2 regions of the Pseudonocardia sp. DSM 110487 genome follow, and region 1 is predicted to be linked to the other one. Evidence: riboswitches for the same ligand, from Rfam matches in the RefSeq annotation. Region 1 holds a riboswitch; the other holds the start of a gene.

Region 1 (5,226 bases):
AAGCTGCGCACGCCGTCCGACTCGACGTCGTTGACGGCGAGGTCGGTGACGACGAGACCGGACGTGCCTGCCGCGGTGACGAGCCCGTCGTGCCCGCCGTCGAGGGTGAGCCCGGTGAGGCGGACGTCGTGCGCTCCGCGGTCGACGCGCACGCCGGACCGGGAGTCGGACACATGGACGCCGTTCAGCGCGATGTCGGTGCCGTTGACGGCCACGCCTGCCACGCGGGCTCCGCTGAACGTCGAGTTCCTCGCCTCGAGCGTGCTGGTGCTCTTCTCGACGACCAGCCCGCGGGCGCCCCCTGTGGTCTGGACCCCGTCGAGCACGATCCCGGAGCTGTGGACGTGGGTGAACACGCCCATGCGCTGGTCGGTGGCCGTGTAGCCGGTGACCGTGATGTTCGTGGAGCGGGAGATCCGCAGCCCGCCCGCCTGGTCGGCCACGGTGTCGACAGCCGAGACCTCCGTTCCGGTCTCGCCGACGACCGCGACGCCGAAGGCCCCGTTGGCGTTCGTGCTGATGCCGGTGATCGGGCGCCCGCCGCTCTCCCCTGAGACGAGAACGCCGTTCTCGCCGTTGCCGGTGGCGCGGATCCCGCTCATCGCGGTGCCCTGGTCACCGCCCAGCACGAGGCCGTTCTCCGCGGAGTCGGCGACCGTCAGCTGGTCGAGGTGCACGCCCTGGGAGTGGGACAGCTGCACCCCGGTGCTGCCGCGCGCCACGGTGGTGCGCACGAGCGATCCGGTGCTGCCGGTGCGGAACGCCACGGCGGCGGTGCCGCGGTCGTCGGCTCCGGGGGTGTCGTCGGACACGGCGCCGAGGTCGTTGAGCGTGCTGTCTGTGACGTCGAGGCGGCCACCGCCGTTGGCCACGATCGTCGGCCGGCCCTTCGCGGTGGCGGGCAGCGGTTGACCGGTGGCGGGGTCGACCGAGGTGACGGTGATCCCGTTGAGGGCCACCCGGCCGCCGCCGGTGTGGATCGAGGCGGCATCGGACGCGGTGGCGCCACCCACGAGCTGCAGGGTGCGCACGGGGCTGCCGGGGCCGCCGAACTGCAACGCGGTGCTGCGGGTGAGGACGAGAGCGGCGTCGAGCGTTGCGGTGCCGTCGGTGACCTTCAGCCAGTCCGCCGGCAGGGCGCGGTCGAGGTCGGAGATGGTCACGGTGCCGCCTGCCCGGCCGATCTGGCGGGTGACGCGGCCGTCGACGGCCAGGTCGATGCGGAAGTCCCGCACGATCGCCATCCGGTGCGGGCGGCCGCGGGACTCCCACGCCCTGCGCACCGAGGCCGTGGTATCGGGGGTGATCACCTGGGTCGGCTGGGCCGCCGCCTGGGTCGCTGCGGTGTGGGCCACCGCGTGGGTGACGGGCGCGGCGGCCGCGGCCGGGGCGGCCAGCGCGGTGCCTGCCGCGAGCCCCAGTCCGACGGCGGTGGTCATGCCCGTCGCGAGGATCCGCCCGACCCACCGCTTGCTGGTGGTGCCGGTGTTCATGCCGCTGCCCTCCGGAAGGGGATGACGTTGTCGTGGTGGTCGTTGTCGTGGTGATCGTCGTCGTGGTGGTCGGTGCCGGGCTGCTCGACCGAGGTGCGCACGACCTCGCCGTTCTCCACCGCGACCTGGCGCGTGAGCCAGGCCTGCTTGCGGATTGTGACCAGCGCGGTGATCTTGATGATCGCCATCAGCCATGACACGGCCACGTAGCCCAGCACGAAGAAGAAGCTGGACGGCCTGCGCCGGATGTGGGGCGCGAGCTTGGCCGCGCGGCTGACCTGCCACCAGAGCAGCAGCACGCCCGCGAGGATCCAGTTCTGCGTGACGATGGCGAACACCATCGCGGCCGGCCCGAGCAAGAGCGTGAAGCTGCTCAGACCCTTGTCGATCATGGTGTAGGCGAGGAACGGGTGGCGCCACACCCACGGCTTGGACAGCGCCCGCAGGTCCGAGCGCCATGTGTTGCGCGCCCAGCGCAGCCGCTGGCGGAAGAAGGTGCGCCAGCGGTCCGGGAACGTGGACCAGACCTCGGCCGTGCGCTGCATGTAGGTGAGGTGGCCCCGCTCCAGGATCAGCGTGGTGAGCCGCTTGTCGTCGCCGGAGAGCGACTGGACGCCCCAGAACGTCTCGTTCATGAAGTCGTCCTCGATCTCCAGCAGGAGCTCGCGCCGGTAGACGGCGGTGCGCCCGGAGAGACAGGAGACGGCCTTGCCGAGCAGGCTCTGGCTGGCGTTCTCGTCGAAGTAGCGGTGGTCGAGGAACATGTCCGTGATCCGGGCGAGGAAGCCCTTCGACCCGTACACGGACTGCCGGGTGCCCACCCCGCCGATGCGCGGGTCGGCGAACGGCTTGGCCACCTGGGCGGCGACGTCGTCGGCCCAGATCGTGTCGGAGTCGACGAGCGCGACGAGCTCGGTGCTGGCGGCCCGCCACCCCCTGCGGAGGGCGTCGCGCTTGCCCGGCACGTCGGTGATGACAACGGTGACGGGGTAACGGGCCGCGACGTCCTGACAGGTGGTGTCGGACTCGTCGATGACGAGGATGACTTCCTCGACGTCGTTGGCGAGCCACGACTCGATCGCCGCCGCGAAGATCTTCGGGTCTTCCTGGTAGACCGGCACCACGATCGAGATCGGCAGCCGGTGGTCGTTGATCACCGGCTTGTACAGCACCGCGGGGATGCGGCGCACGAGCCATGCGCCCCAGCGGATCAGGCCGAGCACGCCCAGTGGCGTGCCCAGCACGTAGTAGTAGAGGGGCAGGTTCATGCCGACTCGCGCTCCGCGCCCGGGATCGAGCTCTGGCCGCGCAGCTCGCTCGCGTCGGCGTGCGCGACCTTCTCGATCTCGTGGTCGACGATCGCGGCGAGGCGGTCGTTGACCTCCACCACGGCGGACAGCAGCGGCATGTCCACCCCGACGGTGCCGGCGAAGCCGAGGAAGCCCTGGGTGTCCTTGGGCAGGCAGACCCCGCCGTAGGGGGCGCCGCCGCGGATGCCGTACTCGGGGTTGATGGACCCCTCTGCCGAGCGGGCCACGGTGGCGGCGATCGGGTCGAGGTCGAGGCCGATCTTCTGGGCGACCAGCCACATCTCGTTCCAGAAGCTGATCTTGGTGGCGTTGTAGATGTTGTGCGCGGCCTTGATGAACTCGGCCTCGGCCGGGTTGGTGAAGGTGCGCAGCTCGCCGCCGAAGGGGGACAGCAGGGAGCGCAGTCGCTCGACGTTGCGCGGGTCGCGGCTGGCGATGATCGTCATCCACGGGTTGGCGAAGTCCTCGGCGGCAGAGGCCGCGCGCAGGAACTCGGGGTTCGACGCCAGGCCGAAGCCCTCGTTCGCGACCTTCCCCGAGCTCTCCTCCAGGGTGGTCTTGACCAGGCCCTCGGTGGTGCCGGGCGGCACGGTGGAGCGCACGACGACGATGTGCTCGGCCGACGCGTCGGCGATCGCCCGGCCGACGGCGGCGGTGCCCGCGGTGAACGCCGACAGGTCGTAGCGGTGTCCGTCGTTCGGCGTCGGCAGGGTCAGGAAGATCAGTGACTGCGGCTCGTCGGCGAGGTCGATCGCGGTGCGCGCGTCCCAGCCGCGGTCGCGCAGCTCGCGCACCCGGACCTCGTTGATGTCGACGAACGTGACGTCGTGGCCGGCCTTCAGGAAACCTTCACCGGTCGCGGCGCCCACGACACCGGAACCCATGATGAAAATCCTGCTCATTGCTAATTGTCCCCTCTTGACGGGCGACCCGAGGGCAGGCAAGGTTTGCCTCGGATCCGATGGGTATGGCGGAACGTCGGACGTCGTCGTCCGCCGGGATCAGTTCGACCCGTGGTCGTCATCGACCGGGCACACCGGCGTGCTCGAACAATCCGTGGGCGACGAGTGCTCGAGCACATCAGTGCAGGTCAAAGCCGATCCTCGGTGCGGCCGTTGCCAGCTCCCGATGAAGTCGTCCGGTGTTGCGCCCCCGCCGGACGGCCCCCGCCACCGGGAGTCGAGGTCGGTCGTAACTTCTACCGCTGACCGGCTGTTCGCCGGTGGAACCCTACGCGATAAACACTATCTCAACGTCCCCTGAGATTGTCTCAGATTTGTGGTCACGCTGTGTCCGGCAAGGGTCACCGGCGGCGACTCGAACGGGTCATTTCGGACCCGTTCCGACGGTTCCAACGCCGCGAGGAGCAGGAATGTTCCCCCGGCCGGGTGAGTGCAGCCGGGTGACGGGGAAGGTGTGATCCGCCGCACGGCGACCGCCCACCTCAGTGGGCAGGCCGCGGCGCGAGCACGTATTCTCGCCCGAAACCCACGGGAGCCTCGCGATCCGAGGCTGAGAGGGCGGCAGGACCGGCCGCCGACCGTTCGCACCTGACCCGGTTAGTACCGGCGTAGGGAGGAACTCGTGAGACCCGTTCGCGCATCCCGGATCCTCGCCGCCCTCGGGGCGGCACTCGCCCTGCTGGTGGCGGGTTGCGGATCCGGAGGCGGCCCGGAGCCGATCCGCGTGGCGCTCGACTGGACCCCGAACACCAACCACACCGGCCTATTCGTGGCCCAGCAGGAGGGCTGGTTCCGCGAGGCGGGCCTCGACGTGCAGTTCCTGCCGTACAACAACACCTCGCCCGACACGCTCGTGTCCTCCGGCGCGGCCGAGTTCGGCGTCTCCTTCCAGGACTCGTTCACGTTCTCGAAGGCGGCGGGCGCCGAGATCACATCCGTGATGGCCGTGCTGCAGCACTGGGCCACGCAGATCGCGGTGCGGGCGGACCGCGCCGACATCACGTCCCCGCGCGACCTGGACGGCAAGACGTACGGCGGGTTCGGCGCGGCGTACGAGGAGCCCAAGATGCGGGCCGTCATCCAGGACGCGGGCGGCACGGGCACGTTCCGGACGGTCGTGCTGGGCACGGCCGCGTACGAGGCGCTCTACGCGGGCGAGGTCGACTTCACCGAGCCGTTCATCGCGTGGGAAGGCATCGAGGCGGAGCTGCGCGGGCAGCCGCTCAAGACGTTCTCCTACACCGACTACGGGTTCCCGGACGCCTACAACGTGCTGCTCATCGGCAACTCGCCGTGGCTCTCGGCCCACCCCGACCTCGCGGCGAAGTTCGTGCAGGCCGCGCAGCGCGGCTACCAGCTCGCGGCCGACGACCCGGACCGCGCCGCCCAGCTCCTCATGGATGCCAACCCGGGCGCGTTCACCGAACCGGAGCTCGTGACGCGCAGCCAGCACATGCTCGC
Region 2 (5,226 bases), 3.8 Mb from region 1:
GTCTGCAAGGCCGGCCTGGAGGCGGGCGGCGGCGCCGACATCCACTGGACGATCCCCGAGCTGACGGTCCTGACCCGCGACGACCTGGCGGTGTCGTGGGGGCTCGACCAGATCACCGGCAACGGCCCCGACGGGAAGCCCTTCGACAACTGGTCGCGCGGCACGCGGGTGTTCCGGCGGGGCGAGCAGGGCTGGCAGATGATCCACCAACACGTGTCCTACCCGGTGGACCACGAGACCGGGACGGCGCTACTGGACCTGCGACCGGACCGGTGACGAGTTCGATCCTGCAGAGGATTTTCCTGCGCAGGAAAATCCTCTGCAGGATCGAAGAGCATTCCTACTCCCTCAGGCCAATGGGAGGTTGATCCTCCCGCCGTTCTCCGTGAACTCCGTCGCCTTCTCCGCCATGCCGGCCTCGATCGCCGCGACCGTCGTCAGGCCGTTGGCCTCGGCGTAGTCGCGGACGTCCTGCGTGATGCGCATCGAGCAGAACTTCGGCCCGCACATGGAGCAGAAGTGCGCGGTCTTCGCCGGCTCGGCGGGCAGGGTCTCGTCGTGGAAGGCGAGCGCGGTGTCCGGGTCGAGGGACAGGTGGAACTGGTCGAGCCAGCGGAACTCGAACCGGGCGGCGGACAGCGCGTCGTCCCGCGCCTGGGCCCGCGGGTGCTCCTTGGCCAGGTCCGCGGCGTGGGCGGCGATCTTGTAGGTGATCACGCCGGTCTTCACGTCGTCGCGGTTCGGCAGGCCGAGGTGCTCCTTCGGCGTGACGTAGCAGAGCATCGCGGTGCCTGCCTGCGCGATCCGGGCCGCGCCGATCGCGCTCGTGATGTGGTCGTATCCGGGCGCGATGTCGGTGGCGAGCGGGCCGAGCGTGTAGAACGGCGCCTCGCCGCACCACTCCTCCTCCAGCCGCACGTTCTCGTCGACCTTGTGCAGCGGCACGTGCCCCGGCCCCTCGATCATCACCTGCACGTCTTTCGAGTGGGCGATCGCCGTGAGCTCCCCGAGCGTCTTCAGCTCGGCGAGCTGCGCCTCGTCGTTCGCGTCGGCGATCGAGCCGGGCCGCAGCCCGTCACCGAGGGAGAACGTGACGTCGTATGCCCGCAGGATGTCGCACAGCTCCTCGAAGTGCGCGTAGAGGAACGACTCGCGGTGGTGCGCGAGGCACCATGCCGCCATGATCGAGCCGCCACGGGACACGATCCCGGTGACGCGCTTCGCGGTGAGCGGCACGTAGCGCAACAGCACACCGGCGTGCACCGTCATGTAGTCGACGCCCTGCTCGCACTGCTCGATCACGACGTCGCGATACAGCTCCCACGACAGTTCCGCGGGATCCCCGCCCGCCTTCTCCAGCGCCTGGTAGATCGGGACGGTGCCGATCGGCACCGGCGAGTTGCGCAGGATCCACTCGCGCGTCTCGGAGATCTGCTTGCCGGTCGAGAGGTCCATGACCGTGTCGGCGCCCCACCGGGTGGCCCACACCATCTTCTCGACCTCCTCCTCGATCGAGGACGTCACGGCGGAGTTGCCGATGTTGGCGTTGACCTTCACGAGGAACCTCTTGCCGATCACCATCGGCTCCGACTCCGGGTGACGGCGATTGGCCGGGATCACCGCGCGCCCGGCGGCGACCTCCGACCGCACCAGCTCGGCGTCGACACCCTCCCGGATCGCGGCGAACCGCATCTCCGGCGTGATCACCCCGGCGCGGGCGTACGACAGCTGGGTGCCCGGCTCGCGGGCCGCGACCCACGGGGCGCGCAGCGGCGGCAGCCCGGCGGCGAGGTCGATAGGGGCGGTGTCGTCGGTGTACGGCCCGGACGTGTCGTAGACGTCGTGGTGCTCGCCGGTGGACAGTTCGATGCGGCGGACGGGGACGCGCAGCCCGTCCGGTCCCTCGAGATACGCCTTGTGCGAGCCCCTGATGGGCCCGGTCGTGACGGACGGCGCGACTGCGGTCATCGCTCTCTCCCTACGTCGGCATTACCCGGACAGGTTCTGCGGTCGGCTGCACATGCCCTCTCAGCCCGTTGCGCGCACGAGCTCCCGCGGTGTGTTCAGTTGTGTTGCGAGGTTCAGACGGTCTGCTCCCACCAGTTCCGGACCGTCCACAGCGGCGAGATGGGGCCGTGCCCCTTGCCCAGTGGGTACGAGTGCCGCACGGCCTCGGTGACGTAGCGCTTCCCGAACACGACGGCCTCTGGCACCTCCATGCCGCGCGCGAGCCCCGACGCGATGGCCGAGGCCATGTTGTCGCCGCCGCCGTGGGTGTTGCCGGTGGCAAAGCGGGGCCCGGGCAGCTCGGTGAAGGTGTGGCCGTCGTAGAGGAGGTCGACGCACACGTCGGTGTCCTCGCGCAGGTGCCCGCCCTTGATCAGCACGTACCGCGGCCCGAACGCGTGCATCACCTTGGCCGCCTCGTACTGGGCCGCGCGGTCGTGCACGTCGACACCGGCCAGCAGCCGCACCTCGTCGAGGTTGGGCGTGGCCAGCACGGCGCGTGGGAAGAGCAGTGTGCGGTAGGCATCGAGCGCGGTGTCGGCCAGTAGCGGGTCGCCGTGCATCGAGGCCGCGACCGGGTCGATGACCAGCGGGATGCCCTCACCGCCGATGCCGACGCGGTCGCATGCGCCGACGATCGCCTCGATGATCGGCGTGTCGGCCAGCATGCCGGTCTTCACCGCGCCCAGCGCGATGTCGGTGGCGACGGCCTCGATCTGGGCGGCCACCGTCTCCGGCGGGATCGTGTGGACGCCGGTCACACCGAGCGTGTTCTGCACGGTGACCGCGGTGACGGCCACGCAGCCGTGCGCCCCGCAGGCCGCCATCGCCCGCAGGTCGGCCGCGACACCCGCGCCGCCGCCGGAGTCGGTGCCCGCGATCGTCATGACGGTCGGGGGCGTGATGCCCACGGTGGGCTCAGCCATGTTCAGCCTCCCTACGCCGGCATTACCCGGACAGGTTCCTGCGGTCGGCGGCGCCGTAGCCACCCTCTCAGCCCGCTGCTGCGAGCTCCCGTCTGCCTCGACCGTAACCCGTGTGGAAGGGCGAGGGGAAGATCCGGCGAGATCGCGGTGTTGGTCACGTCATGCCACTCGAAGGTGAATACGAGATCAGCCCGACCGGATGGGTGCGGGAGCAGACGGAGAAGATCTTCGAGACCGGGACGACCGAGAGCGTCGACATCAACGGCATGGCCGTGGTGCTGCTGACCACGCGCGGTGTCAAGAGCGGGAAGCTCCGCAAGGTGCCGCTGATGCGCGTGGAGCACGACGGTGTGTACGCCATCGTCGCCTCGCTGGGCGGCGCCCCGAAGCACCCGGTCTGGTACCACAACGTCAAGGCCGACCCCAAGGTCGACCTCCAGGACGGCACGGAGACGAACGACTTCGTGGCACGGGAGGTCACCGGCGAGGAGAAGGCGATCTGGTGGGAGCGGGCCGTCGCGGCCTACCCGCCCTACGCCGACTACCAGAAGAAGACGACCCGCCAGATCCCGGTCTTCGTGCTGGAGCCGGTCGCGGGCTGAGCCGGTCGTGATCGCCCGGATCGGGATCTCGTCTTCGCATGTATGCGGACGACAGGTCCCGGTCGCGATCACGGCTGCACATCGACAGCCGCGAGGTAGGCGCGCAGGACGGGCGCGGGGATGTGCGCGGTTATGCGAAGGGCGTTCGCGGTTTCGGGCTTCCGCTGGTTTCGATCATCGAACTCAATTCCGCTCCCTTCGATCAGCGCGCGGTGGAGCTCGCGGCGCGATCGACGACGCACGACTGCGCGCACCGTCGATCGCCTGCTGGAGCGCGCCCAGCCGGACCAGCTCGGCGAGCCGCCGCTCGCTGATCGCGATGACAAGGCCGTCCGCGGCGGGCCATGCGAACGTCACCAGCCGTTCGACGAGATCGGCGGCCTCTCGGTCCGGCACGTGGGCACGGAGCTCGGTATGAAGGCGGTCGCTCCGGAAGACGAACAGCGCCTCGCCGTCGCGTAGCGCTACTACCGGTGGGTGCCGGTTGCCGCCAAACGCCGGCTGTTCCTGCCACATCCGGGCCAAGGCCCACGAGATCAGCTGGGTCTGTTCCGGACTGAACCCCAGCCGGTAGGTGTGGTCGGGCAGCCGCACCGCGCCGGGGTACGCCGCGTCGGCGACCTCCCGAGCCGTCTCGAGCTGTCCCCGCAACCAGCCCGGGAGCCGGCCGGCTTCGACGACCTGGCTCATCCAGTCCAGCCGAGCCTCGACCATCAGCCGCCGCACCGGATCGGGGATCACCGCCACCAGCTCGGCACGCCGCTCGACGACGTGCTGGTAACCGGCCAGCAGATCGGCCTCGGTGAGCAGGCCGAAGACCTCCCGCGCCGCCCTCGTCTCGAACCGGCGGCCGTCGATGGCGATCTGGACGTGGAACTCGACCGGGTCGGCATCCAGCGTCATGCCCTTGTCGAAGTCGACCAGCCCGACGTTCCCGGCTCGATCCCGAACGAGGTTCGCCGTCTTCACAGCACGCAGGTCGATGTCCCCGAGCACCGCGGCGGCGGCATGCAAGCGCGCCACCTGAGCGCGCTGGACCGGGTCGTGGAGGTCGACCTGCTTGCCCCCGCGGTAGTGGCCGACCTCCACCCTCTCGCTCGCCCGCAGCACGACGTTCCCACTGCCGTCCAGCACGTCCTCGGCCACGACGCCCGGCCACGTGAGCACGGCCGGCGCTCCCAGCACCCGGTACGCGGCCGCCGTGTCGAGCGTGCGGTCCAGGTGGTCGGGGCCGCGGGGATGCACCACGAGGTGGCCGCGATCACCCACCGGCTTCACCAGCACGGCGGTCGGCCGGCGGCCTTTCGTCTCCAGGGTGGCCACGTACTCCACCGCGGGCATGGTCGACGGAGCCGGGGATGGGGGCTGGTCTGTCGGGCAGTCGTCCATCGCCAAAGGCCGCCACCCGTTCTTCGGATCGGCGCCGTACAGCCCTCGAACGATCTCGTGTTCCAGCGCGATCACGGTCCGGGGATCGAACCGGCTGATCACGGCATCGAACGGGGCTCTGGGCACGATCACCGCGCTGCGCCCGGCCTCGAGGACGTAGAGAACGCTCACCTGGCGCAGGCCCGGCACGGTGAGCCCGTTCACCGCGTCGAGCCCGTCCGCGAGGTACAACCAGAAATTGACCGCAGCCCACAGCCCACTCGGGCTCAGCCGATTCGAGTCCGCGAGCGCGACCCTCCCCC

Evidence for each region. A riboswitch is a leader RNA that binds a small molecule or an ion and turns the genes downstream of it on or off. The one in region 1 is predicted to bind thiamine pyrophosphate.
Region 2: another riboswitch for thiamine pyrophosphate. It lies ahead of thiD (bifunctional hydroxymethylpyrimidine kinase/phosphomethylpyrimidine kinase); the one in region 1 lies ahead of K1T35_RS14975 (ABC transporter substrate-binding protein).

What each region holds. Positions count from the first base shown of each region.
Region 1 is NZ_CP080521.1:3,222,992-3,228,217, forward strand. Features, by position in the region: gene K1T35_RS14960 (right-handed parallel beta-helix repeat-containing protein) at 1-1,493, opposite strand, end outside; gene K1T35_RS14965 (glycosyltransferase) at 1,490-2,761, opposite strand; gene K1T35_RS14970 (2-dehydropantoate 2-reductase N-terminal domain-containing protein) at 2,758-3,705, opposite strand; TPP riboswitch at 4,284-4,397, shown strand; gene K1T35_RS14975 (ABC transporter substrate-binding protein) at 4,388-5,226, shown strand, end outside.
Region 2 is NZ_CP080521.1:9,536,269-9,541,494, forward strand. Features, by position in the region: gene K1T35_RS44865 (SgcJ/EcaC family oxidoreductase) at 1-276, shown strand, start outside; gene thiC (phosphomethylpyrimidine synthase ThiC) at 349-1,968, opposite strand; TPP riboswitch at 1,958-2,066, opposite strand; gene thiD (bifunctional hydroxymethylpyrimidine kinase/phosphomethylpyrimidine kinase) at 2,082-2,933, opposite strand; TPP riboswitch at 2,924-3,034, opposite strand; gene K1T35_RS44880 (nitroreductase family deazaflavin-dependent oxidoreductase) at 3,095-3,535, shown strand; gene K1T35_RS44885 (rhomboid family intramembrane serine protease) at 3,719-5,226, opposite strand, start outside.